DNA from 2 places in the Exiguobacterium sp. SH5S4 genome. Region 1 is predicted to be linked to the other one. Evidence: riboswitches for the same ligand, from Rfam matches in the RefSeq annotation. Region 1 holds a riboswitch; the other holds the start of a gene.

Region 1 (16,519 bases):
TCGACATCGGCTCATCGTTCAATATGCTCGGCGAGCTCGTCATCGTCGCCTTGATTCAAATCGGCGGACTCGGGTTCATGACGGTCGCGCTCATGCTGCTCAGTGTGCTCGGTAAAAAAATCGGCTTAAAACAGCGGATCTTACTCCAAGAGTCGCTCAACTTGTCAGGGCCGGGTGGAACGGTCCGCCTCGTCCGCAACATCGTCTTCACGACCATCATCGTCCAATTCATCGGGATGTTATTTTTGACGGTCGAACTTTACAGCACGGGTGATTACCGGTTCGGCGAAGCACTGTATTATGGCTTTTTCCATGCCGTCTCGGCGTTTAATAACGCAGGTTTTGCGTTATGGCCCGACAGCTTGATGCAGTTCGAGCAAAATACGGCCATCGTCGTCACGATTTCGATGCTCTTGATGATCGGTGGTCTCGGATTCACGACGATTGCCGACGCGACCGAGGTGAAACGATGGAAGCGGCTCGCCCTACATTCGAAAATCATGATTGCTTCGCTTGGTGTCATCAACGGGATCGCCTGGTTCGGACTCATGCTGTTCGAGTGGGTATCAGTGGAAGGCGGCTTGTACGGCCGTCCGATTGGCGAGGCGCTAAACGTCACATTCTTTCAAGCGGTGACGACACGGACGGCTGGATTCAATACGGTGGACATCTCGATGATGGCGCCGGTATCAATCGGATTAATCCTCATCTTGATGTATATCGGGGCCGGGGCGGCATCAACGGGTTCTGGGATCAAAGTGACGACCGTCGCTGTCATTTTAGCGGACATGTGGGCGTTCATCGCCGGTAAAAAAGAAACGGTCATTCTCGAGCGGACGATTGATGCGTTTCAAATCAAGAAAGCATACGTCGTCGCCATCTCGAGTTTCTTCTTTATTTTGTTGATCACGGCACTCACGATTTTGACGAATGATCATATTCCGGCGACCGCTCTCTTGTTCGAGACCGTGTCTGCCTTCGGAACGGTCGGTCTCTCGCTCGGCATCACGGCTGAATTGAATGACACCGGGAAAGGGTTCATCATGTTCATGATGCTCCTCGGCCGTGTCGGCTCGCTGACCATTCTGTTCACGGTCGCACGACAGATGGACCGGAAGATCCGTTACCCGAAAGAGAAGCTGTTAATTGGATGAGGACACACAAAAAGCCCTGGTCAGGGCTTTTTGTGTGTGTTGTAGTAGGCGACGATGTCAGGCAAGTAGTCTTGTAAGTCCGGGCAAACGATGCCGGTCCCGTTTAACGCTCGGAGCGTCTGCGTCGTGTCGAAATGGACTTGATGCTTAAAATAGGCGAGCAGTTCTTTTGGAACCCCATATCGTTCCGATAGCTGCAAAGCGGAAAATCCGGTTTCTGCGGCGAAATGGGGAATCGTTCCGCGAGGCGAGCGACCAAACATCGCTTCATGGATCATACGGTACACTTCCCGAGCCCCGTGCGGGAACGGGTCGGTCAAATGGAACGTGCGCTTTAGACCGACTGGGGCGTGGGCGAGATAAGCAGTCGCTTCGACCACGTAGTCATACGGCACGAGGTTCACTTCGATGTTTTGCCGTCCGATATACGGGAGCGGCGCTGCTTGACGCAACTGGTCCATCAACTTCAACACGAAGTAGACGCCATCGAATTTTTTCGTCTCTCCGGTCTTGCTATGGCCGATGACGATACCGGGACGGATGATCGTCGCGGGTATCGAGCCGAGTTCACGGGAGACGATGGCTTCCGCTTCATACTTCGTAGCCTCGTAATGGTTTTTAAACTGGACCCGATGCCATAGCTCGTTCTCATAGACGGTCCCTTGGCGGCGTCCGGAGACGTAGGCGGTACTAAAATAGACATATCGCTTTAACTGTTTTGCCCGTTTGGCGAACGCCGTCATATGCTTCGTCCCGAGCAAGTTGACTCGGTAGCCGACGTCATACGGGATGCTCAAGTCATAAGCGGCCGCTAAGTGGAAGATATAATTCACTTCCCGTTCGATGACCGACCGCATGATCGGGTCGAGAATGACTTCCGGGAGTGTGATATCGGCTTCAACAAGCACTAACTGCTCGTCTTGAAGCGAAGTCGTGGCTAACAGTTCTTGTTTCAAAGCGAGCGCTTCTGGTCGTTGTGCCGGTAAATGGAGCGCATAGATCGTGCCGATCTGATCCGGCAATGTCGCGAGATGGGTAATCAGCTTTCCTGCTAAAAATCCTGGGAAACCGGTAAAGGCATAATGGTTCATGGCGTCTCCTCCGCTACATCTAACGTGAACGTGAACGTCGAGCCAACGCCTACGCTCGACTCGACTTCGATGCTGCCGCCGTGCGACTCGATGATCTCCTTACAGATTGACAACCCGAGGCCGGTGCCTCCGATTTGACGCGTATCTGAGTTGTCGACACGGTAGAATTTTTTGAACAGTTCTTCGAACGCGTGCTCGGGAATCCCAATCCCAAAATCTTGGACGGACACGTGGGCTTGCTTGTGCTCTTTCCGGACGCGAACTTCAATCTCATGACTGTGAGGTGAGTACTTGATGGCGTTTGAAAGCAAGTTGATGATGACTTGCTCGATCCGGTCTTTGTCGGCGATGAGAACGAGCAACTCGTCGGCATCATCGAAATGAATCGAGTGGTCAGTCGTCTCGCGGAAGCGTTCGACGACTTCACGGACGAGCTCGTTCAGGACGAAGCGGTCTTGTTTATACTCTTGATTGCCATCTTCCATGCGCTGAATATCAAGGAAGTCGTTCAACAAGTCCGTCAACCGCTTCGCTTCTTTTGCCATCGTCTTTAAATAGCGCTCGCGCTTGTCCTTCGACAAGTCACGTGTCAGCATCAATTCGATGTATCCAGATAGAGAAGATAATGGTGTTCTCAACTCGTGTGAGACGGTGCTGACCAACTCGTTTTTGATTTGGTCCATCCGCTCTTCTTCGGTCCGGTTGCGGAAGACGAACAAAAAGCCACTATCCATCCCAATCTGCCGTTTTGTGTCCATTCCGGTTCCGTACATCTCATAATACTGTTCGTCGCGATCGTTCGGTTGCGGAATCGAAAAACGGAGCGACACTTCACGAGCCGACCCGTCGAGCAAGAGGTCGATTTTTTTTAACATTTCAGTGCGGTCACGGCCCCGGAATGTCGTCAGGAGCGGGATGCGTTCCTGTATCTTGTTCGGAGCGATGCCGGGCAGGTCGAGTAAGCGCCGGGCATGTACGTTCATGAACAGGACACTACCGTTCGATTCGGTCAAGACGAACGCCTCGTTCGATGCTTGCAGAATCGATTGGATGATGTCGCGCTGACGAGCAATCGCATTTTTCTCTCGTTCAAGCATGCGCTCGACTTTTTTACGGTCACTAATATCGCGCATGACGGCGACGCGGAGCGTCTGGCCTTGGAACGTCACTTCTTTCGGATAGACTTCCATCTCTAAAAAGGTACCGTCCTCGCGCCGTCCGATGACTTCGTACGGGGTTTGAATGTGATTACGGATCCGTCTGAGGACATCGGCCCGGTAGCCTTCCGCGATAAATTCAATCGTTTGGCGTCCGACCATGTCCTCGGCCGGGATACGGAAAATCGTTTCGGCTGCCTTGTTCGCGTCAAGAATCGTTCCCCCTTCGTGAAACAGGACAGCTTCAATCACGGACTCAGCAAACATGCGGTAGCGCTGCTCTTTATGGAGCAGTTCACCTTTGAGCGCGATTTCAGGACTGACATCAAAGACGAAGAAAAAGAAGCCGATGATTTGATTGTGTTCATAGACTGGCTGCATGAACAGTTTGCCGACGAAATGGGTGCGGTCTTTACGCTGAAACTTCCATTCTCGGTCTCCACGATCGAGTGCGACGCGCAGCATCTGTTCGAACGACAACAAGCGCTCCGTCTCGTCTTGATAATGCGTCCGCTTCTCACTCAGTTCTCGCGACTCGAACAAGGCGAACGGTGTCATCTCATAGAGCACTTCGTGAGGTTTATAGCCGAACAGCTCGGTCGCTCCTTTATTGAAGCGATTGATGAGCAGATTGGCATCTGTCATGATCATCGCCATGTCGAGCTCGGTATGCATCATCGCCTCAAAGGCGTTATGTTGGACCGTGACCCGCGTGTCGAGCGGGAGCGGCTCGATGGAGAGAACGTATATATGTTCATATGGGATCGCATGGACGCGAATCGTCGGCATCTCGTATATCCAAGGAAGTCCTTGCTCCATCCGACGCGACAATTCCATGGTGAGGGGTGATTGGTTGACCATGTGGAAAATATTCGTTTTCGTCTGTAAGTCTTCAGGAAACTGCTCCATGAACGGACGATTCGCCTGAACGATCGTACCGTCCTTCGTAATCAACGCGACGCCGTAAGGTAAAGCGTGCAGCAGTTCGTTTTGGAGATACATCCTTTTCTCCATTAACGTTTGATCCCTCCTTCTTTATATCAAACGGGTACATTTGGAATACATTCGACAGATGCCCCTTTGTTTTCCTGCATTGATTCGGTAAAGTAAATAAAAGAAACGATAGGGAGGACGATTGACGTGAAAGGAATGGCGCTTAGCCTATTGATTGCCACCGGATTATGGTGGTTCGAAGCACCGATGTGGAGCGTCGTCACGGTGCTCGCTCTCGGGATTGCTTGGCTCATCTGGCGGATGCGCCTGTCGACGATTGATCGGATTGATCGAATGGACGGCCGTGAGTTTGAGCTGTTTTTAGAAGAAGTATTCACAGCGCTCGGGTACACCGTGACGGTCACGCCAGCGTCACGTGATTTCGGGGCGGATTTGCTCCTTGAAACGTCGGACGGCTGGTCGATCGCGGTCCAAGCAAAACGCTATGAAAAAGTTGTCGGACTCGAAGCGGTCCAGCAAGTAGCCGCGTCCGTTCCATACTACGGGGCGAACGAAGGATGGGTCGTCACGAACTCGTCCTATACGGATAGTGCATACGAACTCGCCGAACCAAATCAAGTTCGTCTGATTGCAAGAACGGAGCTCGAACAGCTGCTTAAACAGGCTGGATTTAAGTGCTAAAATGGCGCCTGTTCACAGCTTTGACAGACTGGCGGATTGTGTCGAAGAAAAAGGGGTTGTCTTTTTCCTCAAACGGTGCAATAATCATCTTCGTCATATGAAATATGTAGTAGTTGAACAGAGAAACACGACTACTAGAAACTAAATTGGGGTTTCACAGAATGACCAACCGAACAAACACAAAAATCGAGGTTGGAACGTAGTAGGAGGAAAAAGCGGTGCGCAAATTAATTTATGTAAAAGGTTGTGTCTTTACGCAAGGCGAGGCGACCATTTATGACGAAACAAATGATGCAATCGGATCTGTTCACCGCAACGCGGAGGGCAATGTCCAAGTGCACAACTTGTCCGGTCGACAAATCGCTCACGGGAAGTACATCCCGAACTGTCAAAAGTGGGTCGTCATGAACCATGACGGGCAAGCGATTGGTCAATTAAAAGACAAGTTCTCGTTATTCGGGAAAAAGTGTGAATACAACGTCTATGAACGCGGTCTCTACACGATTCAATACGACGTCGAACGCTACAAGTTCAGTGTTCGCGATAAAGCTGGGAAACTTGTGGCGGAACTTCGCAAACAAGATGACGATTCTTTCTGTTTGACGAAAGAGGCGGATCAGCTCTCGATGTTCGAGTTGTTGTCAGTTTTGAAGACGTTGACGGTCAAATCACGGATGCCGGTCGCCATGTCAGTCTAACCAATATGACGAACACCAGTCACTGCGACTGGTGTTTTTTTTTGCGTTCCACAAAAAAAGCTTCATTTGATTGGCTCAAATGAAGCGGCTTAAATAGTGTTTGGCCTCGATCTCGAGTGTCGTCACGCGGTGCGCGTACAAGCATAGCTTCAGAACGTGCATGATGTTCGGATGGGTGTGTCCCATCTTCTCAATCGAACGCTTCGCACGAGTATCTAACATCTCGATCGGGCTCGTCGACTTGGCATACTCCGCGTACAAGCGGTAGAAGTCGATCGGGGAGATGAGGTCGTCCTCGTCGCGGTCGGGATTGTTGAAGATGAGTGCGAGCAGCGAGCTCGTCTCTTCGAGCGAAAACAGATGCTTCAAGTCGTCGAGCAAATAAATGATCGCAGCCTGTTGTAGCGAATATTTTTTACCGACCCGGGGGACACCGATGATTTTACGAACTTCGCGTTTCGTCCAGTTTTGAATCGTCGTCGCGGACAAATGCTCTCCGGTCAGTGTGTTGGCCAAAGCCACGATTTGATTGATCGACAATCCGTTCTTTTCAATATGAAACAAATGGATTTTACGAAGCTCTTTCGGGAAATGCTCACGCACTTCTTCAGGAAAAAGTGAGATGGCCCGATCGACGTCACCAACCCGCATATAGTGAAGGCAATCAGCCAACGTTTGAATCGAATTTGCGTCGCGCATACAGGCATCCTTTCTATAGCCGACTTCGTTCGCAGGCTATACAGTCATTTGACCTCATTCTACCAAATGTTTGAAAAGGAAGCTAGGTTCTGGCTTGATTAAGGTATAATGAGTACGTATAAAAATCGCACATAAAGGTGGTCCCACGATGAATGAATGGGTCAGTTCTATTCTGTCCATCGTCATTGTCCTGGTGTTTCTTGTCGGTCTCGAACAGATTGGCAAGCGCCTCGGCTGGACGGATGAGACAATTCGAAAGAGTGTACATATTGCAGTCGGGCATTGGTCATTGCTCGCCGTCTGGTTGATGGACACATGGTACATCGCTGCCATACCGCTCGTGTTCTTTACGTTCGCAAACGCGTGGCTTCTATATAAGAGCCCGTCTCCGGTCCATCAGACCGAGCGGAAATCGCTCGGGACCGTCTATTATCCGATCGCACTCCTCGTCATCTTGTTCTTCTTTTTCGAGACGGAACCGCTCGCCTTTTTAGCGGGTTCGCTCGTATTGGCATGGGGAGACGGCTTAGCAGCCCTCATTGGACGAAAATATGGGACGGTGATCTATGACCTGTATGGGCAAAAGCGATCGTTCCAAGGCAGCATGGCCATGTTCTTAAGTTCGTACGTGGTACTCTTTTTATTGTTTTTGTGGAAAGGTATTCCGATGTGGCAAGTGGTAACTTATGGGTTTATCATTTCCATCATAGCGACGCTGACAGAAGCGATTTCGTATCGAGACTGGGATAATTTCACAATCCCGATTGTCGTCGCCGTCGCGACATCATTATTGTTGTAAACTATTTGCTAGATTGTAAAGAAAACGTTGCTTGTCACTCTCGGTAAACATTTGTATACTGTGTTTCGTACTGAAACCATTCAGCAACGTGTCCGAGGCGAACTTTTTCGCTTGCGGCACTAATAAAATAGACCGTAAAGGATTGAGGCAACGCATGAGCTTTTTAGACCAACTACTCACAATCATCCCGGCCGAGCGCTTCAAGCAAGACGAGCCGCTGTCAGCACACACATATACAAAATTGGGAGGGAAAGCGGATTATTTCGTAGCTCCACACACGTATGAAGAAGTTCAAGCCGTCCTCGAGCTCGCCCATCGCGAGAACGTACCATTCATGATTCTCGGTTTCGGGTCCAACTTGATCGTTCGAGACGGCGGCCTGCGTGGCATCGTCTTGAATTTGAACGAATTGAACACGGTTCGCCGTGACGGCAACCGGATCATCGCCCAAGCAGGAGCGGCCATCATCGACGTGTCGCGCCAGGCGCTCACTGAAGAGCTGTCTGGACTGGAGTTCGCATGCGGTATTCCGGGAACGGTCGGAGGCGCTGTTTACATGAACGCGGGTGCCTACGGCGGCGAGACGAAAGACGTAATCGCGAGTGCGGTCGTTTTGACGCCAGACGGCGAACTGCTCACGCTCTCGAAAGATGAGCTTGACCTCGATTATCGAACGAGCCGAGTTTCGAAAGAAGGCTTGATCGTCTTAGAGGCGACGTTCGAACTCGATCCGCTCGGTTATGAAGCGATCAAAGACGTAATGGACGATTTGACGCATAAGCGTGAATCGAAACAACCACTTGAATATCCGTCATGCGGCAGTGTGTTCAAGCGCCCGCCCGGTTACTTTGCCGGTAAACTGATTCAAGATTGCGGACTGCAAGGCAAGCGCATCGGCGGGGCGGAAGTATCACTCAAGCACGCGGGCTTCATCGTCAATATCAATCAGGCGACAGCGACTGAATACATCTCGCTCATTCGTCACGTCCAAGCGACGGTCAAACAGAAGTTTGAGATCGAACTTGAACCTGAAGTGAAAATCATCGGTGAAGACATCGCCGTCGAAAACGCATAAACATACGCAAGACGCCCGAACGGGATTTTCCGTTCGGGCGTCTTTCTGTCCGCATATTTCGGATGTGTTCGATTACGCGTGGAGCTGCTTCGTGACGGCTTCAGAGGCTGGTACGAACGTGTAGCCGAGGTCACGGGCGACGGCTTCGTATGTGACCGTACCGTCGATGACGTTCAACCCTTTGAGGAGCGCTGCATTTTCGCGAAGCGCCGGGAAGATTCCTTTTTGAGCGCACTCGACGATATAAGGCATCGTCGCGTTCGTCAAACCGAGCGTCGACGTGCGCGGGACCGCCCCTGGCATGTTGGCGACGGCATAGTGCTGCACACCGTAGCGTTCGTACGTCGGCGCGTCATGCGTCGTAATATGATCGATCGTCTCACAGATCCCGCCTTGGTCGATGGCGACATCAACGATGACTGACCCCGGTGACATTTGTTGCACCATCTCTTTCGTGACGAGTTTAGGTGCTTTCGCGCCCGGGATGAGGACGGCACCGATGACGAGGTCGCTCTCGGCGACTTGCTTCGCGATATTATAGCGGTTCGAGATGAGCGTGTTGATCGTGTTCCCGAACTGGTCGTCGATTTGGCGGAGACGAGCCGGACTGATGTCCATGATGGTCACGTTGGCTCCGAGACCGATGGCGATGCGGGCCGCGTTCATTCCGACGACACCGCCCCCGATGACGGTGACGTTCGCACGAGGCACCCCGGGAAGACCTGACAAGAGGATCCCTTTGCCGCCATGCGGTTTTTCTAAAATTTGCGCCCCGATTTGAGCAGCCATCCGTCCTGCGACTTCGCTCATCGGTGTGAGCAGCGGAAGCGTACGGTCGACTTCGACCGTCTCGTAGGCGATGGCGGTCATGCCTGAATTGACGAGCGCTTTCGTGAGTTCAGGTTCGGCCGCTAAATGTAAATACGTGAAGAGCGTGAGGTCTGGACGGAAATATTGATACTCTGACGGCTGTGGTTCTTTTACTTTCAAGGCGAGTTCAACGTCTCCCCAAACGTCCTGTGCTGAATCGACGATGCTTGCCCCAGCGTCGATGTACTCCATATTCGTGAAGCCGCTCCCGATACCGGCCCCCGTCTCGACGAGCACCTCGTGTCCGAGTTCCGTCAAGACGGATGCACCCATCGGCGTCAACGCGACGCGGTTTTCGTTATTTTTAATCTCTTTCAATACCCCGATTTTCATGTGTAGTTCCCCTTTCTATCTGCTGACACAATCTGTTCACACCTCTAGTATAGACCCAAGTGAAATCGCTGTCTTTAGCATGGATTCTAAAAACGGCAACCCCCACTTTGTGATTTTTCACAAAGTGGGGGTCAGTCGTCTTGACGATATTGTCCGGCCTTGATCGCTAAATAAATAGCAGCCCGTTCCGGGAGCGAGACTTGGGTGATGCTCGTCAGTTCTTCGATCCGTCGAATCCGATACAAGACCGTGTTCGGATGGATATGGAGGTGGGCGGCGACTCGTTTGACGTTCCCGTCAAAATAGAAATACCATTCAAGCGTCGTCACGAGTTCGGTGTGGTGGACTTGGTCATACGCCTGCAACCGTTCGATCGTCGGGTGCGTCTCGAGGCGCAGGCCGATCCGTCGGGACAAATCGGGGACGAGTTGATAGATGCCGATCTGCTCGAACGCCCGGGCACTAGCGAGCTCGAACGGGAACTTCCGGCGTAGCGATGTGACCCGTCTCGCTTCCTCGGTCGCGGCATAGAGCGTATCGCTCTCGAAGAAACGACGGCTAATCCCGAGGCGAGGTTCGGCGTCAGTGAACTTGTCTTGAAGCTGGGTCTCGAAGCGGTCGGCCCACTGGAGGAGGGCGGCCTCTTCTTCAGATAGCTCGGACTTCATATAGTGCCAGACGAGCAGCTGTTGGCCGTCGATGGCGTGAAGGACGACCTCGATCGCTTCTTGTGTCGCAAGCGCATAAAATAACCGCTCAGCGAATTGCGGAGTGATCGGCTGCAAGCAGTCGATGATCGTCAGGCGATTCGCGACGGCGATTGGGGCAAGTTCGTTCAAGCGTTCCCGATGTGCGGGAGCGAGGTATGGCGAAGCGAGCACTTCTAAAAAGAAACGCTCGAGTTCGGCATCGATGCGACGTTCGTGCATGGCGATCGTCATGAGCAGTTTCTTGGCGATATTTGCCCCGTCCTTCAAGACGGTGAGTTCCTGCTCGGAGAACGGGGTCGTCTGGGCCAGGCTCCAAATGTAGCCGAGCACGTCTTCTTGCTGCTTGATGACGACGGCGGCGCGCTCGCTGAGACCGATGGCCATCCGGGCCGGGATGACGACAGGCTCGTCTCGGTCGATCAGCTCTTGCAGGATACCGCTTTCCCACAAATCTTCGATGACGGCTTCCGGGACACGGCGGCCGATGATGGTCGCGATCCGGGCCGGGTCGGTCGAGTCGGGATGCGTGCTATAGGCGAGTAGCTGATGGTGGCGATTTTCGATCGTGATCGGTGCGCGGATCGCTTGCCCGATCGCTTCGGCGAGTGTGTCGAGCGATTCATATGATTTCTGTAAAAAAGGCATGTCGATTCCTCCTCTCTATCACTATACCGTCTCTGTTGTGAAAGTTCACAAAAAGATGGACAGTTTTTGAGAGGGGAACGACATGCCTGAACGTGTGTATCGTTTACATGGGGAAAAATAGTCCGACGACGAGGCCGAGCAATGCGCCGACGATGACTTGGTACGGTGTATGGCCGACGAGTTCGTTCAAGATCGGTGTGTCGTGCTTGATCCCTTTAAAATAGTCGTTCAATAGACGGGCTTGGAAACCGACGGCTTGACGGACGCCGGTCGCGTCGTACATGACGATCGTCGCAAACGTGAGCGCGAGGGCGAACATGCTCGAGTCGAGGCCTTCAGCCCGGCCAATCGCGGTCGCGAGCGCGACGACGGTCGAGGTATGGGAACTTGGCATTCCGCCTGAGGCGAACATAATTTCAAGTTCAAAGTCACGTGTTCGAATGAGTTCGGTCACAAGTTTGGCCGCCTGTGCGATAAACCAGGCCAGTATTGCGGCGAGTAACGGTTCGTTAAAGAGCAATTCAGTCACTTCCTGTCTGACAATAGTATCTACACTATACCCGATTCCATGCCGCGCTAGACGTAAAGTTTCTGTCAAAAATAGCGTCGCGGGCAAATGCCCGCGACGCTATTCGGTCGATTTTTGTTACCCGACGACGCCTTCAGTCTCTTGAAGTTTTTCCGCGATGTTCTCGATGATAAAGCGGTTGCGTGGATGCTCCTGACACTCTTTCGAGCATGAACGCATCTGTTTCGGCTCACACTCTTCACAACAGAAGTGTTGTTTATTGCACTCCGGGTTGGCACAATTAACGTAACGGGTCGTCTTCGTTCCGCAGTGCATACACGCTGAAACGACTGACGGATTGACCGTGTTGACCGGGACGTTGATGCGCTCGTCAAAGACGTAAAGCTCGCCGTCCCAGTTTTCACCTTGCGTCGCTTCGTCCTTGCCGTACATGGCGACGCCGCCTTTTAAGTGGAAGATGTTGTCGTGACCTTGGTCACGCATATATGCGGTAAATTTCTCGCAACGGACGCCTCCGGTACAGTACGTGAGAAGTGTTTTCCCTTCGTAGAGGTCTTTGTTCTCCTCGAGCCAGTCTGGCATGTAACGAGAAGCCTCTACGTCGATTTTGATCGCATTTTTGAAGTGACCAAGATCGTACTCGTAGTTGTTACGAACGTCGAGGATGACGACATCATCGCGATTCATCATCTCTTTCCATTCTTCCGGTTCGAGATACGCACCGTGTTGTTTAGGCACGTCGAACTCGCCATCAAAGCGCCACGTCACGAGCTCTTGTTTGTGACGGACAAAGATTTTCTTGAAAGCATGCTCTTCGACTTCATCGATTTTGAACTCGATGTCGCTGAAGTATGGATCGGCTTTCAAGTCGTTCATGTACTGTTCGGTTTGTTCCCAAGTGCCCGAGCACGTCCCGTTGATTCCTTCGGAAGAAATCAAGATACGTCCTTTGATCCCGAGGTCCTTACAATACTTGAGGTGTTGTTGTGTCAGTGTTTCTGGGTCCTCGATGTTGACGTACTTATAGTACAGTAAGACCCGCATTGGTTTTGTTTCCATGTTATTGCTCCCCTGTGTTCAGTTTTTTGCAGGAAAACGAACGTTGGGTTGTGTCGTTCGACGAATGAACTTGCCTGCAACCACAAGTCCATTATTATATGATAGATATCACAGTGAAATTTCGCAAATACTTTTTATTTTTTTTTGAGGAGGGCAGGGGGATGCGTCCTCTTGAACGAATTCGGGTAAAAGGTAGTAACGAAAGCCGAAGGTGGAAACTGAGATGCTCACATCACTACAACAATATATATTGAACATCATCGAATGGCTCCAAGGACTGCCGGGAGGTCCTTGGGCTGGACTCGGAGCCCCGTTCCTAGAAGCGATTTTCCCGTTTCTCCCGCTCGTCTTGATCATCTCGGCGAACGCTGCCACGTATGGCTTCTGGCTTGGTGTTCTCTTGTCATGGATCGGCAGTTTGGCAGGGACGCTCCTCGTGTTCGCCGCCGTCCGATACGTGTTCCGCAAACCGATGACGCGTTGGCTCGAAAAACATAAACAGGGTGTCTATTGGCTCGATCGCATCAACCATATGAGTCCAATCTCGCTCGGATTCTTATATTCGTTGCCGTTCATCCCGGTCAGTTTGATCACGTACTTACTCGCCTTGATTCAAATGCCGCTCCGAACGTTCGTATTGGCGGCCGGATTCGGGAAACTGCTCGTCGTCATCATCTTCTCGGTCATCGGTGATCAGTGGCAAGAGTTCATCCAAAGCCCGTTCCGCTTATCGATGCTCGGCCTGCTCTTGCTCGTATTGTGGGCGATCAGTCGCGGTCTCGAAGAACTTCTCAAACGGCGCGCTTTCAAAAAACGGAACGAAGAGCTCAAACGTAAACGTGAAGCAAGAACATAAAAATCCTCGAAGGCGGCCGCCTTCGAGGATTTTTGCTTAGTTGGTTTTTTTGAAACGTGGGAAGTTGAAGACGATCGCCAAGCCTCCGCAAATGAACAGGAGGAACGGATAGAACATATACGGGACGAGGGCGGGGGACGCCGTGTTCGTCAACTCGGCGGCGATGAGGAGCTGCGCCCCGTAAGGCAGAAGTCCTTGTACCCCGCACGAGAAGATGTCGAGTACGCTCGCTGACTTTTTCCGTTCGATGTCATACGTATCGGCGATATTCGCGGCAAGCGGGCCTGCTACGAGAATCGAGATCGTATTGTTCGCCGTCGCGACGTTCGTCGCACTGACGAGCCCGGCGATGCTCCATTCCGCACCAGCCCGGCGCTGAATCCGTGACGTGAGTGCGTCTCGTAAATAGGTGAGTCCACCGTTATGCGAGATGAGCCCGACGAGTCCGCCCATGAATAACGTCAAGAGCGAGATCTCGGCCATGCCCATCATACCGTCGGCCATCGCCGTGACGTAAGACGTGACGGCCAAGCTTCCGTCAATCAGTCCGATGATGCCAGCGAGCGCGATGCCGCCGAGCAAAACGAGGATGACGTTCAGTCCGGTCAAGGCGAGGACGATGACGGCGAGATACGGAATCAATTTGTACCATTCGAACGCGGCCACTTCAATCGTCGATTCTCCACTTGAGAGAACGGCTAACAGGACGGTCGTGATGATTGCGGCCGGGAGCACGATCCAAAAGTTGGTCCGGAACTTGTCACGCATGTTCGTCCGCTGTGTCCGGACGGCGGCGATTGTCGTATCTGAGATGAATGACAAGTTGTCTCCGAACATGGCCCCGCCGACAACGGCCGCGGCCGCGATCGCGATATTGACCCCGCTCTCTTGATGGATGCCGAGCGCGATCGGGGCGAGCGCGGCAATCGTACCGGTCGATGTGCCCATCGCCATCGAGATGAAGGCAGCGATGACGAACAATCCGCTCAGTAAGAGTGACGGCGGCAGGAACGTCAACGCCGCATTGACCGTCGCGTCAATCGCACCGATTGCACCGGCGACGTTCGAGAACGCGCCAGCGAGCAGGAAGATGAATATCATGATCAAGATACCTGGATTACCGGCGCCTTGGGCGATACGTTCGACGGTCTGTGTGACGCTTCCTTTCGTCATCATCGCGGCGACAATTAAAGCGATCAACGCCGCGATCAGCACCGGGAACTTGTAAAAGTCACCATAATAAATACCTGCCCCGATAAAGAAGACGAGGAAGACGAGCAAGGGCAAGAGCGCCCATTTGTTAGCTGTTGGTTGTTCCAATCGATTCACCTCATTTCATAGAATAGAAAAAGAGAGCCTTCCGAAAAAGGCTCTCTGTAAGAGACACCCTTTTCATCTTTCGAGCAGAACGCTCGCTGGATTTGGCACGGGTTACCCGCTGCCGAGACATCTAAGGGCCAGTCCCTCCGTCTCTCTTGATAAAAAGTCGTCATGATGTAGTTGTTAGACACGTTTTCTAACGTACCTGTTTCAAATCGGGTTGTCAACAGAAATCCCCCTGCGCCAATGGACGCGGGGGGAAGTCATGTCGTCAAAAAATTATAATGGGCGACGCGGTTACGACCGGCGTACTTGCCGCCGACGTAAAGGGCCCGGTCAGCGTTACGAATCGTATCATCAAGCCGTTTGTCGCCGAACGCTTGAATCGTATCGACGCCGATCGAGGCGGTCACGGGAATATCGACCCCATCGACACGGAACGGCTTATCTTCAATCTTCTGTCGAATCCGTTCGGCGATATCGACGGCTTGGTCGACGTCGCAATGATTGAGCAGCAAGATGAACTCCTCGCCCCCGTAACGGGCCGCAAAGTCATCGGTCCGGAGCACTTGCCGAATTCGCCGTCCGAACTCTTGGAGCACGCTGTCTCCGACTTGGTGACCGTGCGTGTCATTGATTTTTTTAAAGAAGTCGATGTCGAGCATCGCGACTGAGATCGGGTACATCGAGCCGTCCGAGATTTGTTGAATCCCATACTCGTAGAACGCGCGCGCGTTGGCGAGCAGCGTCAAGCTATCGGTGCGGCTTTCCGTGTATAGGCGGTCGCGTTCGTGGCAACGGCTGATTGTTCGGTTGAACGACTTCAACAGTTTCATCATCTCGTTTTGAATGATGGGCGGATAGCCATAGACGTGTTCACCGATCATGACGATGCGTGTGCGGATCCCGTCAATCTCTTCTGACTGGACCGAGATGAAGCTGTGGTAATCGTCATGAAACGCTTCTGACAACGCTGCGTCCCATTCGAAGCGCATCTCATAATCGACAGACTTGGCGTGTGGATGGCGCGCTTCAATCAAGTCGAAGACGATCGGACGGTCGATCGGCTGTCGCGTCAACAAATCGAAATAGAGCGTTCGGTCGAACAGGACGAACTCGACAAACCCTTTATCATATTGGTTGAGGCGCTCACATTGACTCAAGAACACTTCAATCGCCTGGGCCTCGCTTTGAGACAGGGAGACGGCCTCTTTCGCTTCATCGTACTGTTCGATCAATGACTTGAACGCGTCTTGGCGCCCTTTTTGGATCATCAACCGCTTAATAAAGAACGTGAGGGCGGCCGCGATGCTACTGACGACGAGCAAGTTCGTCTCACGGAAGAACGACGCGGCAAGGATGAAGACGAAACTGACGATGTACGTGTAAAAAGCGATATTCAGAAAATCACGGACCGGGATATCGACGCGGAACCACCAGCCGACTTGATACTTTTGAACGACCGTGTTCAAAATGATGGCGCTGATCAGACCGATGAGCGGAACGAACGAATCCTGCGAATAGAAGCCAAGACCGGTCTCACCGCCGAGTGCCAAGTAAACACTTGCCGGGATGGCGATTTCTAAAAATGACGTGATCGCGTTCCAAGGATAAGTGAACCGGAAGCGGCGGAGCGCGACGCGCGGTTTTAAGTTGGCGAACTGAAAGACGAGGAGTCCGATTTGGTTGACGAGGAGCGCCGTCTCAAAATCAAAGAATAAAAAGATGATGAGGACGATGCTTTCTGAAAACGTGAAATAGACGCCTTTCCGTTCAATCGAGTCCATTTGGAAAATGATGACGAGCAGCGCAATCAAGATGAACGGAAGCGGCTCGATCGCCGGAACATCAAGGACACCGGTTGTAAACAAGGTGATGGTCAGTAAAAC
Region 2 (16,040 bases), on a different contig from region 1:
CAGGATAAGGGCAAGGAAAAAGGGCGATTGTCCCGACTTGAGTCGGTCCAATCGCCCTTTTTTCTGTTCACGCTCGGATAGAGCGGAGGTTTTTCAGTGCCCTCGGATAGATTCTGAGGGCTTTTCTGCTGCCCGGTGCCTTTGTCGACCAAGAAGATATGGCCATTTCCCGTCTCATACCAAGACGGTCACACTTCATCGTTCGGGCAAGCACGGAGCTGCTGTTTCACACGTGAATCGTTCCCCCTACATGGTGTGTGATGTCCGTCTCCGTCGGTTCGAACACGCCCGCTTCGGTGATGAGTCCGGTGATCAGTTCAGGCGGTGTGACGTCAAACGCCGGGTTAAAGACGGTGATCCCGACCGGCGCCGTCGGTTGTCCGCCGATATGGGTCACTTCTAGCGCGCTCCGCTCCTCGATTTGAATCACATCGTCCGCCGTTAAATCAAACGTCGAGTGCGGGGCCGCGACGTAAAACGGGATCCCGTAATGTTTAGCCAGGACGGCGAGCTGGAGCGTGCCGATCTTATTGGCGACGTGACCCGTCCGTGTGATGCGGTCAGCGCCGACGATGATGGCGTCGACTCCTTTCGCCTGAATCGTCCAAGCGGCCATATTGTCGGTGATGAGCGTGACGTCGATGTCGGCCCGGTCGAGCTCCCAGACGGTCAGGCGTGCCCCTTGGAGGAGCGGCCGCGTCTCACAAGCGAAGACGTTAAACGCGATACCTCGCTCTTTCCCGACGTAAAACGGCGCGAGCGCAGTCCCGTAACGCGACGTCGCGATCGCCCCGGCGTTACAGATCGTCAAGACGTTCCCCCCTGCCGGCAGCACCGTGAGCGCATGCTCCCCGATGGCCCGATACGTGTCGACGTCTCGCTCGAACAGCGCGATGGCCCGATGTTTGATGTCAGTCGCGATTCTTTCAAAGTCGTCTCCGACGTTGAATCCGAGAAGCGACTCGATCACGTTTTGCAGATTGACCGCCGTCGGACGGGTCGCGATCAATCGACGGCCGACGAGGTCGAGCCGGCGTGTGAAGTCCGGGTCATCCTGGAGGCGGACCGCTTCTTTCGCGAGCACGAATGCGCCGAAATAGGCGATGGCCGGCGCGCCTCGGACTTGTAACGTCTCGATGGCGTGCTCCGCCTGTTCGAGCGTCGCGATCGTCACGTACCGCTCTTCATGGGGCAGTAACGTTTGGTCTAAAATGACGAGCTCGTCCCGGTTCGGGTCGAAGCGAATGTTTTGGACTGTCATACGCGTACCCCCGCTAACAGCGTCACTAAATCATCGATCGAACGGATATCGTGGCGCTGTTTAATGAGCGTCGTGCCGAGCGTGAGCGCTTCCCGTTTCCGCTCGAGCCGGACCGTTTCCGGTAACGTCTCGAGGTCAGCGACTCCGGCGAGGCCGATGGCGCGGCGAATCAGTTCGCATCCGGCATAGCCGATCGTGTCGCTAAAGATGGTTTGAAGTAGCTCATCGACGAATCCGTCCGTGTTGAACGGTTCGACCGCCGTCTCAAACTTCGTCCGGAACGTCTTCTCAAACGTCTCCCATACCGTCAATACGTCCGTGAACCGTTCGAACCGTTTGAGTGGGTCATGGAACGTCGATAGCGTCAAATGGGCGACGATTTGCCCGATGTCAAAGCCGAACGGTCCGTAAAAAGCGAACTCCGGATCGATGACTTTCGTCTCTTGTTGCGTCGCGAAGATACTGCCTGTATGTAAGTCTCCGTGCAAGAGCGCGTCGTGTTTCGTGACGAAACCGACTTTCAGTTTCGTGACCTCCACTTTCAATTTCTGGTCACGCCAAAGCGCTTCGACGTCCTGACGGAGCGCGGTTTCGATGTTGTTCGATTCGGCATCTTTGTACGGATCGGTGAAGATCAGTTTTTCAGTGATGTCGCACAGTTCCGGGTTGTAGTAATCCCGTTCTTTCCGCTTCTTCTCAATCGGGCCGGCCGTATAGTCTGACGTCTCAAACAACGTCTGTCCTAAAAACTCACCGATGTGACGGGCGAGTTCAGGATACGTTTTCCCTTCCAAATAGCCCGTCCGGACGATATCAAAGTCGGACAAGTCCTCTAAAATCGTGTAGGCGAGCGTCCGGTCACTGCCGAGAACGACCGGGACGAAACGCGGGACGACGCTAGCGAATTCGCGCAACGCGAGCTGCTCGATCCACGCCCGTTCAAGTGTGAGCGGCCAACTCTCTCCGACGACTTTCGCATACGGTAGCGCCTGCTTGACGATGAGGCTCGTTTCGCCTTGACGGATGCGGAAGACGAGGTTCAAGTTGCCGTCCCCGATCTCCTCGCAATGCGCGATGCCCCCATCTTCGAGTAACCCTAACGTTCTGACGTGCTCGACGACTGTCTGTTCTGTAAATGGTTGATAAGCCATGTCTGTTTCCCCTTTCGGTATATTCCCCACAAAAAAAGCCCCTTTCTCCGCGAGAAAGAGGCACAGCCGTAACGGTTGTTCCTCTCATCTGTCAGACGTATGTCTGGTGGATGTAGCACCGTGCCTACTGGTCGGTTGCTGCGGCGTCATCGGGCCAATTCCCTCTGCCAACTCGCGATAAGAGTGTCATATTCGATTGTGTGAACTTGTTGTGATGAATGTTACTTACTCGAGCACCAAGTTGTCAACGTCAATTTTCGGACCCGGTGTTGTCTTTTCCCGGGCATATATAGAAACAATGAATTCAACTATTTTTTCTCAAAAAAAGGAATTGACGAACCGGATATTGTGTGACAAAATTCAATTAAATTTCACAACTTCAAAATACATTCTTATCAAGAGCAGACGGAGGGGACAAGCCCGATGATGTCGCAGCAACCGACCCGATTGGGCACGGTGCTAATTCTTGCAGCGTAAGCTGAGAGATAAGAGTTCATTTTTTTATGATGACCTCTTGCCTCGGCATGGGGTCATTTTTTGTTTGACCGGAAGGAGGAACGAACATGAGTATTACTGCCACATATGAAATCAGCCGGACGAACCGCGTCGCGACTGTCGCCGAGAAAATCGCCCTTGAACTGACCGTCGGCACATGGACGGAACTGCCCCACCTAGAGCAAGAACAATTAAAGGCGTATCGGGGCGAGGTCGTCTCAACGACGCACACGGAAACGACGAGTCGCTTCACAATCCGTTATCCGCTCCATAACGTCACGCCCGACTTCTCATCCATCTTGACGACGACGTTCGGGAAATTATCGCTCGATGACTCGGTACGCTTGATCGACTTGACGTTACCCGAAACGCTTGCGTCTGAATTCCCCGGAGCAAAGTTCGGTGTTCAAGGCGTTCGTGAGTTGCTCGACGTCCATGATCGCCCGCTCGTCATGAGCATCTTTAAAGGGATCATCGGCCGTGATTTACGCTTCTTAGAACAGCAACTTCGAGACCAGCTCGCCGGCGGCATCGACATCGTCAAAGATGATGAAATCCTATACGATAATCCGCTCACTCCGTCGCTTGAACGAGCTAAAATCGGGGCGGCCGTCATCCAAGAACAGTTCGAAACGACCGGGAAACGTTCGCTCTATGCCATCACGCTCAGCGGTCCGGTGTTCGGGCTACGTGACCAAGCGCTCCGCTTGATCGAGGCGGGCGCGACGGCACTGTTGTTCAACGTCTATACATACGGGCTCGACACACTCCGCGAACTCGCGAGCGATCCAACAATTAACGTCCCGATTTTGGCGCATCCGGCGTTCGCCGGCGCCTTGACCGGCTCGATCAGCCACTCGCTCTTGCTCGGGAAATTGTTCCGCCTCGCGGGGGCCGACTTGACGCTGTTCCCGTCCCCATACGGTTCACTCGCGACACCGTCCGATGAGGCGTTCGCGATTCGGGATAGCAGTGCTCGGCCGCACTGGGCGAAGCCGATTCTACCGGTCCCGTCGGCCGGCATCCATCCGGGGCTCGTCCCGGACATCATCCGTGATTTCGGCACAGACGTCGTCATCAACGCCGGCGGCGGCATCCACGGTCACCCAGACGGCGCGGCTGCCGGGGCCCGGGCGTTCCGACAAGCGATTGAGCAAGTAGTGGGCGTGGCGAGCCAGACGAACGAGCTCGAGGCCGCGCTAAAGGCGTGGTCAAAACAATGACGATTCACATCTTGTGTGACTTCGACGGGACGATCACGGCCGAGGACAACATCATCGCTTTGATGCGGGCGTTCGCACCGCCCGAATGGCACGCGCTCAAAGACGACGTGCTCGCTCAAGACATCTCGATCCGCTCCGGGGTCGGACAGATGTTCCAGCTGTTGCCGAGCGCTGACGCTTCGGCGTACCGTGACTACTTGCTGGACCGCATCACCTTGCGCCAAGGTTTCTCGACGTTTTTGGCAGAAGTCCGGCAACAAGTTTGGAAGTTCGACGTCGTCAGCGGCGGCATGGACTTTTTCGTGTACCCGATCTTGCAAGACCACGTCGCGCCGGACCACATCTACTGTAACGTCGCCGACTTCTCGGGCGAGACGGTACGCGTCGACTGGCCCTACGCCTGTGACGCGCATTGCACGAATGATTGTGGTTGCTGCAAACCGACAATCGCCCGGACGATCGTCGATCCCGTTGATCGCTTGATCGTCATCGGTGACTCGGTGACCGACTTCGAGATCGCCAAACGGGCCGATTTCGTCTACGCCCGTGGGCAACTCATCACGCTCTGTGAAGCAGAAGGCATCGCCTACGCCCCGTTCGAGACGTTCGACGACATCACCCATCACATGAAGGAGGTGCACGTATGAGCGTGACCGCACGTTGGCTTGAACTCGCCGACATTAAAGACGAACTCGCCGCGCGCGACTGGTTCCCCGGAACGAGTGGCAATTTGGCGATTCGTGTCTCCGACGACCCGCTGACCTTCCTCGTCACGGCGAGCGGACGCGATAAACGAAAACGGACCGCGGACGATTTCGTCCTCGTCGACGCGGCCGGCAGGTTACTTGGCGAACAAACTGGCAAACCGTCCGCTGAGACGTTGCTACACGTCGAGGTGTTCAACAAGACTGCGGCGACGTGTTCACTCCATGTGCACACGGTCGACAACAACGTCATCTCCGAGCTCCATGCCGTGAACGGTGAGGTCGTCTTCACGGGGCAAGAGATCATCAAGGCACTCGGGTATTGGGAAGAGGACGCGGTCGTCCGGGTCCCGATCATCGACAATCATGCCGACATCCCGACGCTCGCGGCCGCCTTCGCGCCTCACGTCCATTCAAGCGCCGGTGCCGTCCTCATCCGTAATCACGGCATCACGGTCTGGGGCGAGACGCCGGCTGCGGCGAAACGTTATTTAGAAGCATACGAATTTTTGTTCAGCTACACGTTAAAACTACGCGCCTTAGGCGTCCATTCATAAGGAGGAACTATCTATGGCAACTGTCTATTTCCAACAAACCGAAGAACGTCTCGTCGACCAATCTGAAGTGAACGTATTTTTAGAATCGCGCGGTATTCTGTATGAGCAGTGGGACATCGCTAAACTTCCGGTCGCGCTTCAAGAAAACTACGAACTGACGGACGACGACAAGCAAGCCATCCTCGCAACGTTCCGTGACGAGATTCAAGACGTGTCGGAGCGCCGCGGCTATCAAACGGCCGACGTCATCTCGCTGTCTGACGCGACACCGAACTTGGACGAACTGCTCGTCAACTTCCAAAAGGAACACCATCATACGGACGACGAGGTCCGCTTCATCGTCAGCGGGCACGGCATCTTCGCCATCGACGACGCCGAACGTGGCTACTTCAACATCGAACTCAATCCCGGCGATTTGATTTCGGTCCCGGTGAACACGCGCCACTACTTCACGCTCCAAGACGACCGCCAAGTCGTCGCCGTCCGCATCTTCGTGACGACAGAAGGCTGGGTGCCGATCTACGAGAAGCAAGACGTGACTGCCTAACAAAAAATCCTGCCTTCCGCATACGCGAAAGACAGGATTTTTTTAATGCTTGACCGCTGTCGGTTTGGAAGAGAACCAACCCCAAACAGCAATCCCGACCATGACCGACCAGAAGAACAGTGTCCAACCTAACGAGTGGACAAAACCGTCTGGAAGACCCATGAACGCGAACGGTGTACCGGCAATCAGTTCCTTGAAGCCAGGGTGTTCGAGGACGAGTACCGTCAACTTCACACCGACCCAGCCGACGATGAGGAAGGCGGCCGTCTCAAGTGTCGGACGTTGATGCAGCAGCTTCACGAAGACGCGGGCCGCGAATCGCATCAAGATGACCCCGATGAGTCCACCCGTCAAGACGACGAAGAATTGACCTGAGTCGATTCCACCGATCTCTCCAAGACCGAGCGGCGGCAAGCTGACTGCGAGTGCGACCGCTGCCAAGATCGAGTCGACCGCGAAAGCGATGTCGGCGAACTCGACTTTTACGACCGTCCACCAAAACTCTTTTTTCGTGACCGGCTTCTCGGTAATTGCCGTCTCTTCTTTCGCCTCAGCGGCGAGGTCTTGTCTTGGATCCATCTTGCGCGCCTTGTACGTCATATATAGATGTCGCGCGCTCATCCCGATCAAGTAAAGGGCACCGAGTGCTTGGACTTGCCAGACGTTGATTAAGAACGAGATTAAGAATAATGCGATGAAGCGGAAGACGAACGCTCCTAATAAACCGTAGAATAGCGCTTTCTTCTGTTCTGTCCGCGGCAAGTGCTTGACCATGACGGCCAACACGAGCGCGTTGTCTGCAGATAGTAGCCCTTCAAGACCGACGAGTACGACGATGATCCAGGCGTACTGCAGGATTAACTGCCAATCCATTTAAAAACATCCCCTTTTTTTGTGTGTTCTTTCATATTTAACAGTGATCTATTTTTAAGTTCACAGGAACATTTTATTTCTGTGCGTAAATTAAATCAATCTTCTTTCGTTCAATGTCTGAAGTTTTTTCCGCAGAACAGGTTCAAAGCATGTTCGCGAAGCAAAATGATACCCAGTTTGTATCCATTTCGTGATAAAATCCTAACAAGAACGAGTGGCGGTCATTTGCCCTCTTAAAAAAGGAGAATCCGATTATGTCTACAAGCCATGTCGCTTTACCTACTAAAGCAGAACGACATAAACTATTCGGCTCGGTCCCGCCGGTCAAAGGTACGAAACCGACAGAAAAAGATAAAATGGTCGATCTTCAAAATACACCTAAGAACTTCTTGTTCGCACTCGACAGCGTCGGGATCTCGAACGTCAAACATCCCGTCAACATCGAAACGCCAGACGGCATCCAAGCGACGGTCGCAACGTTTGAATTAACGACATCACTCGTCCAAGATCGTAAAGGCATCAACATGTCACGCTTGACGGAACAGCTCGACGCGTACCATACGCAAGGCTGGACGTTATCAAACCGCTCGCTCATCGAGTTCGCCCAAGAACTCGCCGAGCGTATGGAACAAACGGAAGGTCAATTGACGGTCCGCTACCCATGGTTCTTCAGCCGGAAAGCACCGGCGACGGGCCTCAGCGGTCTTATGAACGCTGACGTCATGCACAACGTGACATACAACCTCGAGACAGGTATGGCGAGCGTGACGGTCGGTCTCGTCATCAACGTGACGACGCTATGCCCATGTTCAAAAGAGATCAGCGAATACAGCGCCCATAACCAGCGCGGCTACATCACAATCGAAGCCGGTCTTGACGAAGCGTCGCTCGACGGCTTCGACTGGAGACTCGCATTGCTCGATGCGGCGGAGTCGAACGCATCGGCACCACTTCACCCGGTCTTAAAACGTCCGGATGAGAAACGGGCTACAGAAATCGCTTACGAAAACCCGCGTTTCGTCGAAGATATGGTCCGCTTGATTGCAGCCGACTTGTACGAGATGAAACAAGTCGTCAACTTCTTCGTCGAATGCCGAAACGAAGAGTCGATCCACCAGCACGACGCCATCGCGTCAATCACGTTCGATAAACGTGACAACTAAAAACGAGTGAAGCCAGATACTTGGCTTCACTCGTTTTTTTATACACTTTGTATGAGGCGGATCGTCAACAAAAGGACAATCAGGACGATCCACACCGCCCAGATGGTGCGCCATCTGTTCCAGTCGAGACGCTTCACGAACGCGTATACCGTCAAATAGAGGACGATCAAGAGCGGAATGACGACCCACGGATTGTCGAGCATCACGCTTCGACGTCACCGTCCCAAGCGAGCATGCCGCCCTCGACGTTGACGACTTTGAACCCTTCCGATTCCAAATAGTCGCACGCCGTCTGGCTGCGTCCGCCCGAGCGGCAGATGACGTGATAGACGTTGTCTTGCGCGAGCTTCTCGGTCACGCCCGGGAATTCAGACAGCGGATAGAGCGGCACGTTCGGGATATGGCCCGCGTCGTACTCGTCTTGTTCGCGTACGTCGATGATGTGGAGCGACTCCCCGTTCTCAAGCTTTTCACGTAATTCGGTTGCATGGATGCTTTGCATGCTGTTTCCCCCTTAAATTGTTATCCCCTACTAGTTTACCTCAGTTTCGTGTCGGACAAACTCCAATTGATGGTCGTCTCGTCATCGCAGTAGAAACCTTTCAGACCACAACGTTCGACCATGTCACTTACCCAAGACTGACTGCCGCAAAATAAAGTGAAGTGGCTATCCCATGGCGGTACGATGAGCCAATCATGCTGATAGCCGAAAAACGTGCGATGATTCATGTCCCATGTATCGGCTGCAAGAACTTCTCGAATGTTGATAAGATGGCGCTCCGTACAAAATTCGTCGCCGCTCCATATCCATTCTTCTCCCGTCTCCAGAAGCGCCCTTAATACCCGATTCTTTAAGAAATCAGACAGCTCGCCTTCGCCAGGTGGGAGTAAATTCTCGCGCTCGCAAAATTCGATGATTCGATTTGCGCCTTCTTTATCTTCGGCATGCGGTTTCAACGCCCCAATCATCGTTCGGAGTGCGTGATCGATACGTTTGACGTCTTCAAAACCCAGTTGGCGGCGCATATCTTCCCATGCGACGGCACGAAAATGCTGTTCCACTTCGTTTTTGTTCAGCTCGACATATCGGTCAATTGCGGTAGGATCTTCTATCGGTCCGAGAAACGGATGGTACGCGACGAACACTTCTTCAAACACGCCCTCATAGTAAGTTTTAATCGGAAAATCATCTCCACCGCCGAACATGGCGTAGCGATGTCCTTCCGGTAAAGTGATGGCTCCCTCAATCTCCTCCATGTGACCGCCTCCTTTTCCAATAGTTTACAACTATGCATCAAAAAAAGCATCCTCCGCTGTGGGAAGATGCTTCTGACTTACGCTTCGTTGCGCTCGTCAATCGCTTGTGCCGCTGTGATGAGCGTCAATTTATAGACGTCTTCTTCATTACAGCCACGCGACAAGTCGTTGACTGGCTTGTTGAGACCTTGCAAGATCGGTCCGATCGCTTCGTATCCACCGAAACGTTGAACCATCTTGTAGCCAATGTTCCCGGCTTCGAGGCTCGGGAAGACGAACACGTTGGCGTTACCGGCAACTTCAGAGCCCGGTGCTTTCTTCGCTGCCACGCTCGGGACGAACGCTGCGTCGAACTGAAGCTCACCATCGATTGGAAGGTGTGGCGCTTTCTCTTTGGCGAGACGCGTCGCTTCGATGACTTTCTCGGTTTCAGGCGACTTCGCCGAACCTTTCGTCGAGAAGCTGAGGAGCGCGACTTGCGGCTCGATGCCGAACGTCTTCGCCGTCAACGCTGACAAGTAGGCGTTCTCGGCAAGGTCGGCCGCGTCCGGTGCGATGTTGATCGCACAGTCCGAGAAGACGTATTGCTCATCGTCACGTACCATGATGAACACACCTGATGTCTTTTTGATGCCTTCTTGCATCTTGATGATTTGAAGTGCCGGACGGACCGTATCGGCCGTCGCATGCATCGCACCCGAGACAAGACCTTCCGCTTTGCCCGTGTGGACGAGCATCGTACCGAAGTAGTTCACATCTGACGACAACAATTCACGAGCTTGTTCAGCCGTCGCTTTGCCTTTACGGCGCTCGACGAACGATTCGACGAGCGTGTCGATATCTTCGTATGTCGCTGGGTCATACTGCGTCAAGTTCGAGATATCAAAGCCGTGTTTCGCTGCGACTGCATCGATGTCCGCTTTCGGACCGACGACGATCGGGTTGACCATGCCGTCATTTTTTAAACGGACTGCAGCTCCAAGGACGCGCTCATCGACGCCTTCTGCTAAGACGATGGTCGGACGAATCGGGCTGACTTTTTGCTTCAACGTGTCAAATAATTTCATGGTAAGTGAACTCCTTTTCGATTGGAAGATATCTATGTTTTCTCTTTAGGACACATTTGTCCGTATGCGTGTTTTATTATACACAGTCCTTTTTTTAAAATAAACTATTCTGCCCATATCGTCATAAATCGCTTGAAATCAGTCATTATATGAATAGAACAGTTATGTATTTATGACTGATACAGGTTGCTGTGAAGCCGTTTACATTTCTGCGTCCGCTTTCCCCCTTTCCTCGTCTCGATTGTGATTAGCCTCACAGACAGCGCCAAATTTGCCAGGCTGTAAAGTGTCTGTGGTAAAATAAACAGCGAAGCCAAGTCTTGAAAGGAGTTTTTTCATGTCAGAACGTCCAGCACCGACAACCGAAACACAGCACGCAGCCGCCACATTAGACGGTTGGTATACGCTCCATGATTTCCGCTCGATCGATTGGACACGTCTAAAAGCAGTCGACAAGGCGGCGCGTCAAGAAATGATTGAGGAGTTCGTCGCCTTCCTCGCCTCGCTTGAAGACGTCGAAACACGCGGAGAAGGCAGTCACGCCTTCTATTCAATCCTCGGTCAAAAAGCGGACGTCGTCCTCATGGTCCTTCGTCCGACGTTCAAAGAGCTCGAGCAAGTCGAACTCGCCCTTCGTAAGACGAAACTGTACGACTTTATGATCCCATCGTACTCTTACGTCTCGGTCATCGAGCTCGGCATGTACCGTGGCTCTGGTGACGGGGATCCGTACGAGAACCCGCACATCCGCTCGCGCTTGTACCCAACGTTGCCAAAAACGGCCCACATCTGCTTCTACCCGATGAGCAAAGCGCGCCGTGACGAGGATAACTGGTATACGCTGTCGATGGACGAGCGGAAAGACCTCATGTACCGCCACAGCATGATCGGCCGCAGCTATGCCGGCAAGATCCAGCAGTTCATCGGCGGATCGACCGGATTTGACGGCTGGGAATGGGGCGTCACGCTCTTCGCGGAAGACTCGCTCCAATTTAAGAAGATTGTTTACGAGATGCGTTTCGATGAAGTCAGCGCCAAATATGGCGAGTTTGGTGACTTCTACGTCGGAAACATCCTTCCAAAAGAAGAACTCGGCACATTCCTCGGTTGATTGAGGTTTACGCATCGACTCCCTCGGGAAACATCGTTGTAGAGGCACTTACAACAATGATCAATGAGGTGAACAACGATGCGCGTGTTCAAGGAATCAGATCGAGACACTGCAAAACGTTTAGATTCGTTCATTGAACGAATGGCCCCGACAGCAGAGCTAGTCCAAATTCGATTTGAACAACAATTACAACATACACAGCGAAAGGGTCAGGCGAAAGCCTGACCCTTATTTTGTCTTCGCGTGAAGCGCGTCGCCAAGGAACGTCGCGAGTTCTAGCATGCCGTATTGACCTGCCTTCGCTTCCGCGTCCGAGTTATAGTTCGTATTCGTGTTGACGTCGTACGCATAGACGTTACCGTCACGGTCTTCGATAATCTCGATCCCCGCGACTGCGATATTATTTTTTACCAAGAACGCTTCTAGTTGATCGATGATCGGATCGGCAAACCCGTCGACGATTTCAAATTTGGCCGGCGGCGTCTCGCCGACCGGGCAGAATTGGTCTTCAATCGAGCACGCATCCGCCGGGCATAGTTCGAACCCTTCCGACGTGTCGACCCGTACCGCGTAGAGGAACTTTCCGCCGATAAATTCACAGCGCGTGATGAACGGTTTCGGCGCTTCGATATATTGTTGGATGAGCGTGATGCCATCGACCGAGTCCTCGAACGCCGGTCCGTACACATACCCTTTCAACGCCTCAATCGAATGGAACAGCTGCACGCCAAGCCCTTTACCAGCCCGGTTATGCTTCGTGATGAACGGGCTCATGCCAAGCTTCTCGGCCGCCTCGATGATTTGTTTTTTTCCGACGGCAGCGATCGTCCTCGGCACACGGATCCCTTCTTGACGAAGCGCCGTATACTGGTTGACCTTGCTCACTTCGAGGCGAATCGCCCGTGTCCCGTTGAAGACGGTCCGTCCGTTCGCCTCGAGCCAGGCAAGTACCCCTTCCGTCAGCTCTGGCGCGTAGCGATGCCCGCGCGTATGTGACGAGGCACTCATCCGGTTATAGAACACACCATCCGGCGGCGTCGCTTCGATATCGATGATTCCTTCATCTAAATGCCACAGTTCATATGGAAGCGATAACTCCTCGAGCCGTTGGACGAGATGGTCCGTCCACTCATTGTTTTCATGCAAGACGTGAATTTTAGCCATATGAATCCCCCTTTGATACTCCTAATGTACCACACCGATATCCGACTATTCCAATTAGCATAATTGATGATACGTTCATTCTTATTTCATAACGGTTTCATGGTATAATGAACTTAATAATCTATATGAAAAGTGACAATTTCAAAGGGAAGTGATGTGTTTGACCGCACCTATTTTAAGTACAGACGTTTCAATCCTCTTGTTCGGCCTCCTCCTTGTCGCAGGAGTTTTGGCCACGCGCGTGTCGACCCGTTTTGGCCTGCCCGCCCTGCTTTTGTTCATGGGCATCGGCATAATCATGGGCAGCGACATCACCGGCTTAATTTTCTTCGATGACTCGAACCTCGCCCAGATGATCGGGATTTCCGCTCTGATCGTTATTTTGTTCGAAGGTGGTCTGCAGACGAAATGGGCCTCGTTTCGGAGTGTCCTCGTCCCGTCCGCCTCGCTCGCGACGATCGGCGTCTTATTGACGGCCGGGCTCGTCGCCGTGGCCGTTCGTTTCGTATTCGGTTTCGACTGGATTGAATCTTTCCTGTTCGGTGCCATCATCGGCTCGACCGATGCCGCCGCCGTGTTCGCCGCCTTCAAAGGAAAGAATATCTCGCCGAAAGTCGGCGCGACACTCGAAACCGAGTCCGGCACGAATGATCCGATGGCGATGTTTTTAACAATCCTCGCTCTCGACTTCATGTTGAAACCGGAAACGACGATTTGGGACGGCATCTGGATGTTCATCCTACAGATCATTGTCGGGGCGTTCGCCGGGTACATGCTCGGGAACCTGTCACGGCTCATGCTCAATCACTTGCGCCTTGAATCAAGCAGCCTGCACGCCGTCCTCATGATTTCGATGGCGTTCATGACGTATGGTGTGGCCGCCTACTTCGCTGGCAGCGGCTTGCTCGCCGTCTATCTTGCCGCGATGATTGTCGGGAATGCCCACACCGCCCATGAAGTGACCATCGTCCAATTTTCGGAGGCGCTCGCTTGGATCATGCAAATTATCATGTTCGTCATCCTCGGGCTTCTCGTCTATCCGAAACAACTGTTCGACCCAGAACTCATTTGGAAAGGGCTGTTGATTTCATTTTTCCTCATGTTCGTCGCCCGTCCGATCGCCGTTTACTTATCGACGATCGCGATGCCGTTCACGCATAAGGAAAAGCTGTTCATCTCCTGGGCCGGCTTAAAAGGAGCGGTCCCGATCGTACTAGCGACGTTCCCGCTCATCGCCGGGATCGACAACAGCCAACTCATCTTCAACGCCGTCTTCTTCGTCGTCGTGACGAGCGCGTTGATTCAAGGAACGACGCTCACACCACTCGCGGCCAAACTGAACCTGCTCGGCCCGGATAAGATCCGCTCGCCGTATACGATCGCGCTCGTATCGAGTAAACAGTCACAGCATCAGCTCGTTCCGTACGTGGCGACAGAAGCGTCATCAATGATTGGACGCACGCTCGCCGACATCACGTTACCGCCGAACACGGTCGTCAATGCGATCGTCCGCAAAGACTATCTGATCCCGCCGACCGGACAGACGAAAATTGAGCCGGGCGACTTATTGTACGTCCTCGCCTCGACGTATCGTCACGACCAACTCGATCGCAAGTTCGGCGAAGACGGGCTTGAACGCGTCGAGCTATGAACGAACAAGGACCGTGCCTCAGGGCACGGTCCTTGTTTTATGATTTGACTCGACGCGCCGATGCGATCAATTCGGCGACGTCTTGCTCACGTCCGGCGTGGAGCGCCTCGACGATGAAACTGCCGACGACGACCCCGTCACACACCTCACCGAGCGCTTGCACTTGGTCTTCCCGATGGACACCGAATCCGGCGAGTACCGGGACCGGAGACCGTTCTGTCAATGACCGTAAATGAGCGAGCAGTTCGTCCGGGAACGCGTCGACTTTTCCGGTCGTCCCTTTGAGCGTCACCGCGTAGACGAACCCTTCGGCCTGACTTAAGATCGTGTCAATTCGTTGTTTGTTACTCGTCAATGTGACGAGCGGGACGACCGCGACCCCGTTCCGTTCAATCCCCGCGAATAGTTCGAGGCTCTCTTCGAACGGCAAATCGGGGATGATGACACCGCTGACGCCGCATGCGGCCGCACGGTCGAAGAACGGCTGGATTCCGAACCGGAACACCGGATTCAAGTATGTCATGAGGACGATCGGGACTGAGAAACGCTCAGTTCCTTCTATTAAACAATCCAACACACTAGAGAGTGTCACCCCGGCCGCGAGGGCCCGCATCCCGGCCGCCTCGATGATCGGCCCGTCCGCTACCGGATCTGAGAACGGGATCCCGAGCTCGATCGCCGTCGCGCCCATCGCTTCGAGCCGCTCGATCGTCGGAATGAGTTGATCGAGTCCGCCGTCTCCAGCCATGATGTAAGGGACGAACGCTGCCCCGTCTCTATTTCGAATCGCTGTCTCTAAGCTCATTTCCGTCCCACCCTTTCTCGAATCGTATGCACATCTTTATCACCTCGGCCGGACAGACAGATGACGAGCAGATCGTCCTCGTCCATCGTCGCGGCGAGCGTCTCGGCATAGGCGAGTGCATGTGACGACTCGAGTGCCGGGATGATGCCTTCATGTCGACTGAGTGACATACATGCCTCTAACGCCGCCTCATCGGTGACCGCCGCGTAACGGACACGCTCGATGTCTTTCAAGAAACTATGCTCTGGTCCGACCCCAGGATAATCGAGTCCAGCCGAGATCGAGTGCGCTTCTTGGATTTGTCCGGCCCCGTCTTGCAGCACGTACATGAGCGAGCCGTGGAGCACGCCGACTTCCCCTTTGGTGAGCGTCGCCGCATGCTTGTCCGTATCGACGCCGCTTCCTGCTGCCTCGACACCGTACAAGGCGACGTCCTCGTCATTCAAGAACGGGTAGAACATCCCCATGGCGTTGCTGCCACCACCGACGCAAGCGATGACGGCATCCGGCAAGCGTCCGGTCTTGTCTAAAATTTGGCGCCGCGTCTCTGTTCCGATCACACTTTGGAAGTCACGCACCATCGTCGGGAATGGGTGTGGTCCAAGGACAGAGCCCATGACGTAGTGCGTATCGTCAACGTGTTTGACCCAGTAGCGTAACGCTTCGTTGACCGCATCTTTCAACGTTCGGCTGCCTGACTTCACCGGAATGACCGTCGCCCCGAGCAGTTCCATCCGAAACACGTTCAACTCTTGCCGTTCGACATCGACCTCACCCATGAAAATCGTACATTCTAAATTGAGCAACGCGCACACCGTCGCTGTCGCCACACCGTGTTGTCCGGCACCGGTCTCGGCGACGATTTTCTGTTTCCCCATCCGCTTGGCGAGCAGCGCCTGCCCGATCGTGTTGTTGATCTTATGGGCACCGGTATGGTTCAAATCCTCCCGTTTCAAGTAGACGTTCGTCCCGAGGCGTCGGCTCATGTTCTCCGCATAATAAAGCGGGGTC

The links. Region 1 has a riboswitch for S-adenosylmethionine ahead of EVJ32_RS11710 (Na+/H+ antiporter NhaC family protein). Riboswitches for the same ligand answer to the same signal wherever they lie in the genome.
Region 2: another riboswitch for S-adenosylmethionine. It lies ahead of EVJ32_RS14085 (2,3-diketo-5-methylthiopentyl-1-phosphate enolase); the one in region 1 lies ahead of EVJ32_RS11710 (Na+/H+ antiporter NhaC family protein).

Annotation. Positions count from the first base shown of each region.
Region 1 covers NZ_SJUQ01000021.1:2,495-19,013, forward strand. The annotation lists gene EVJ32_RS11645 (TrkH family potassium uptake protein) at 1-1,154, shown strand, start outside; gene EVJ32_RS11650 (SDR family oxidoreductase) at 1,175-2,245, opposite strand; gene EVJ32_RS11655 (PAS domain-containing sensor histidine kinase) at 2,242-4,416, opposite strand; gene EVJ32_RS11660 (restriction endonuclease) at 4,552-5,037, shown strand; gene EVJ32_RS11665 (LURP-one-related family protein) at 5,256-5,735, shown strand; gene EVJ32_RS11670 (DUF1836 domain-containing protein) at 5,811-6,434, opposite strand; gene EVJ32_RS11675 (diacylglycerol/polyprenol kinase family protein) at 6,583-7,233, shown strand; gene murB (UDP-N-acetylmuramate dehydrogenase) at 7,388-8,308, shown strand; gene ald (alanine dehydrogenase) at 8,381-9,511, opposite strand; gene EVJ32_RS11690 (PucR family transcriptional regulator) at 9,643-10,866, opposite strand; gene EVJ32_RS11695 (divergent PAP2 family protein) at 10,970-11,395, opposite strand; gene trhO (oxygen-dependent tRNA uridine(34) hydroxylase TrhO) at 11,513-12,454, opposite strand; gene EVJ32_RS11705 (TVP38/TMEM64 family protein) at 12,678-13,310, shown strand; gene EVJ32_RS11710 (Na+/H+ antiporter NhaC family protein) at 13,347-14,630, opposite strand; SAM riboswitch class I at 14,700-14,795, opposite strand; gene EVJ32_RS11715 (GGDEF domain-containing protein) at 14,894-16,519, opposite strand, start outside.
Region 2 covers NZ_SJUQ01000031.1:14,720-30,759, reverse strand. The annotation lists gene mtnA (S-methyl-5-thioribose-1-phosphate isomerase) at 227-1,261, opposite strand; gene mtnK (S-methyl-5-thioribose kinase) at 1,258-2,412, opposite strand; SAM riboswitch class I at 2,494-2,596, opposite strand; SAM riboswitch class I at 2,802-2,904, shown strand; gene EVJ32_RS14085 (2,3-diketo-5-methylthiopentyl-1-phosphate enolase) at 2,976-4,130, shown strand; gene EVJ32_RS14080 (2-hydroxy-3-keto-5-methylthiopentenyl-1-phosphate phosphatase) at 4,127-4,777, shown strand; gene EVJ32_RS14075 (methylthioribulose 1-phosphate dehydratase) at 4,774-5,391, shown strand; gene EVJ32_RS14070 (cupin domain-containing protein) at 5,405-5,938, shown strand; gene EVJ32_RS14065 (TerC family protein) at 5,981-6,811, opposite strand; gene folE2 (GTP cyclohydrolase FolE2) at 7,066-7,974, shown strand; gene EVJ32_RS16320 (hypothetical protein) at 8,013-8,177, opposite strand; gene EVJ32_RS14055 (rhodanese-like domain-containing protein) at 8,177-8,476, opposite strand; gene EVJ32_RS14050 (DUF2711 family protein) at 8,512-9,231, opposite strand; gene pta (phosphate acetyltransferase) at 9,309-10,298, opposite strand; gene hemQ (hydrogen peroxide-dependent heme synthase) at 10,636-11,409, shown strand; gene EVJ32_RS14035 (ATP-grasp domain-containing protein) at 11,638-12,573, opposite strand; gene EVJ32_RS14030 (potassium/proton antiporter) at 12,728-14,224, shown strand; gene trpA (tryptophan synthase subunit alpha) at 14,262-15,029, opposite strand; gene trpB (tryptophan synthase subunit beta) at 15,026-16,040, opposite strand, start outside.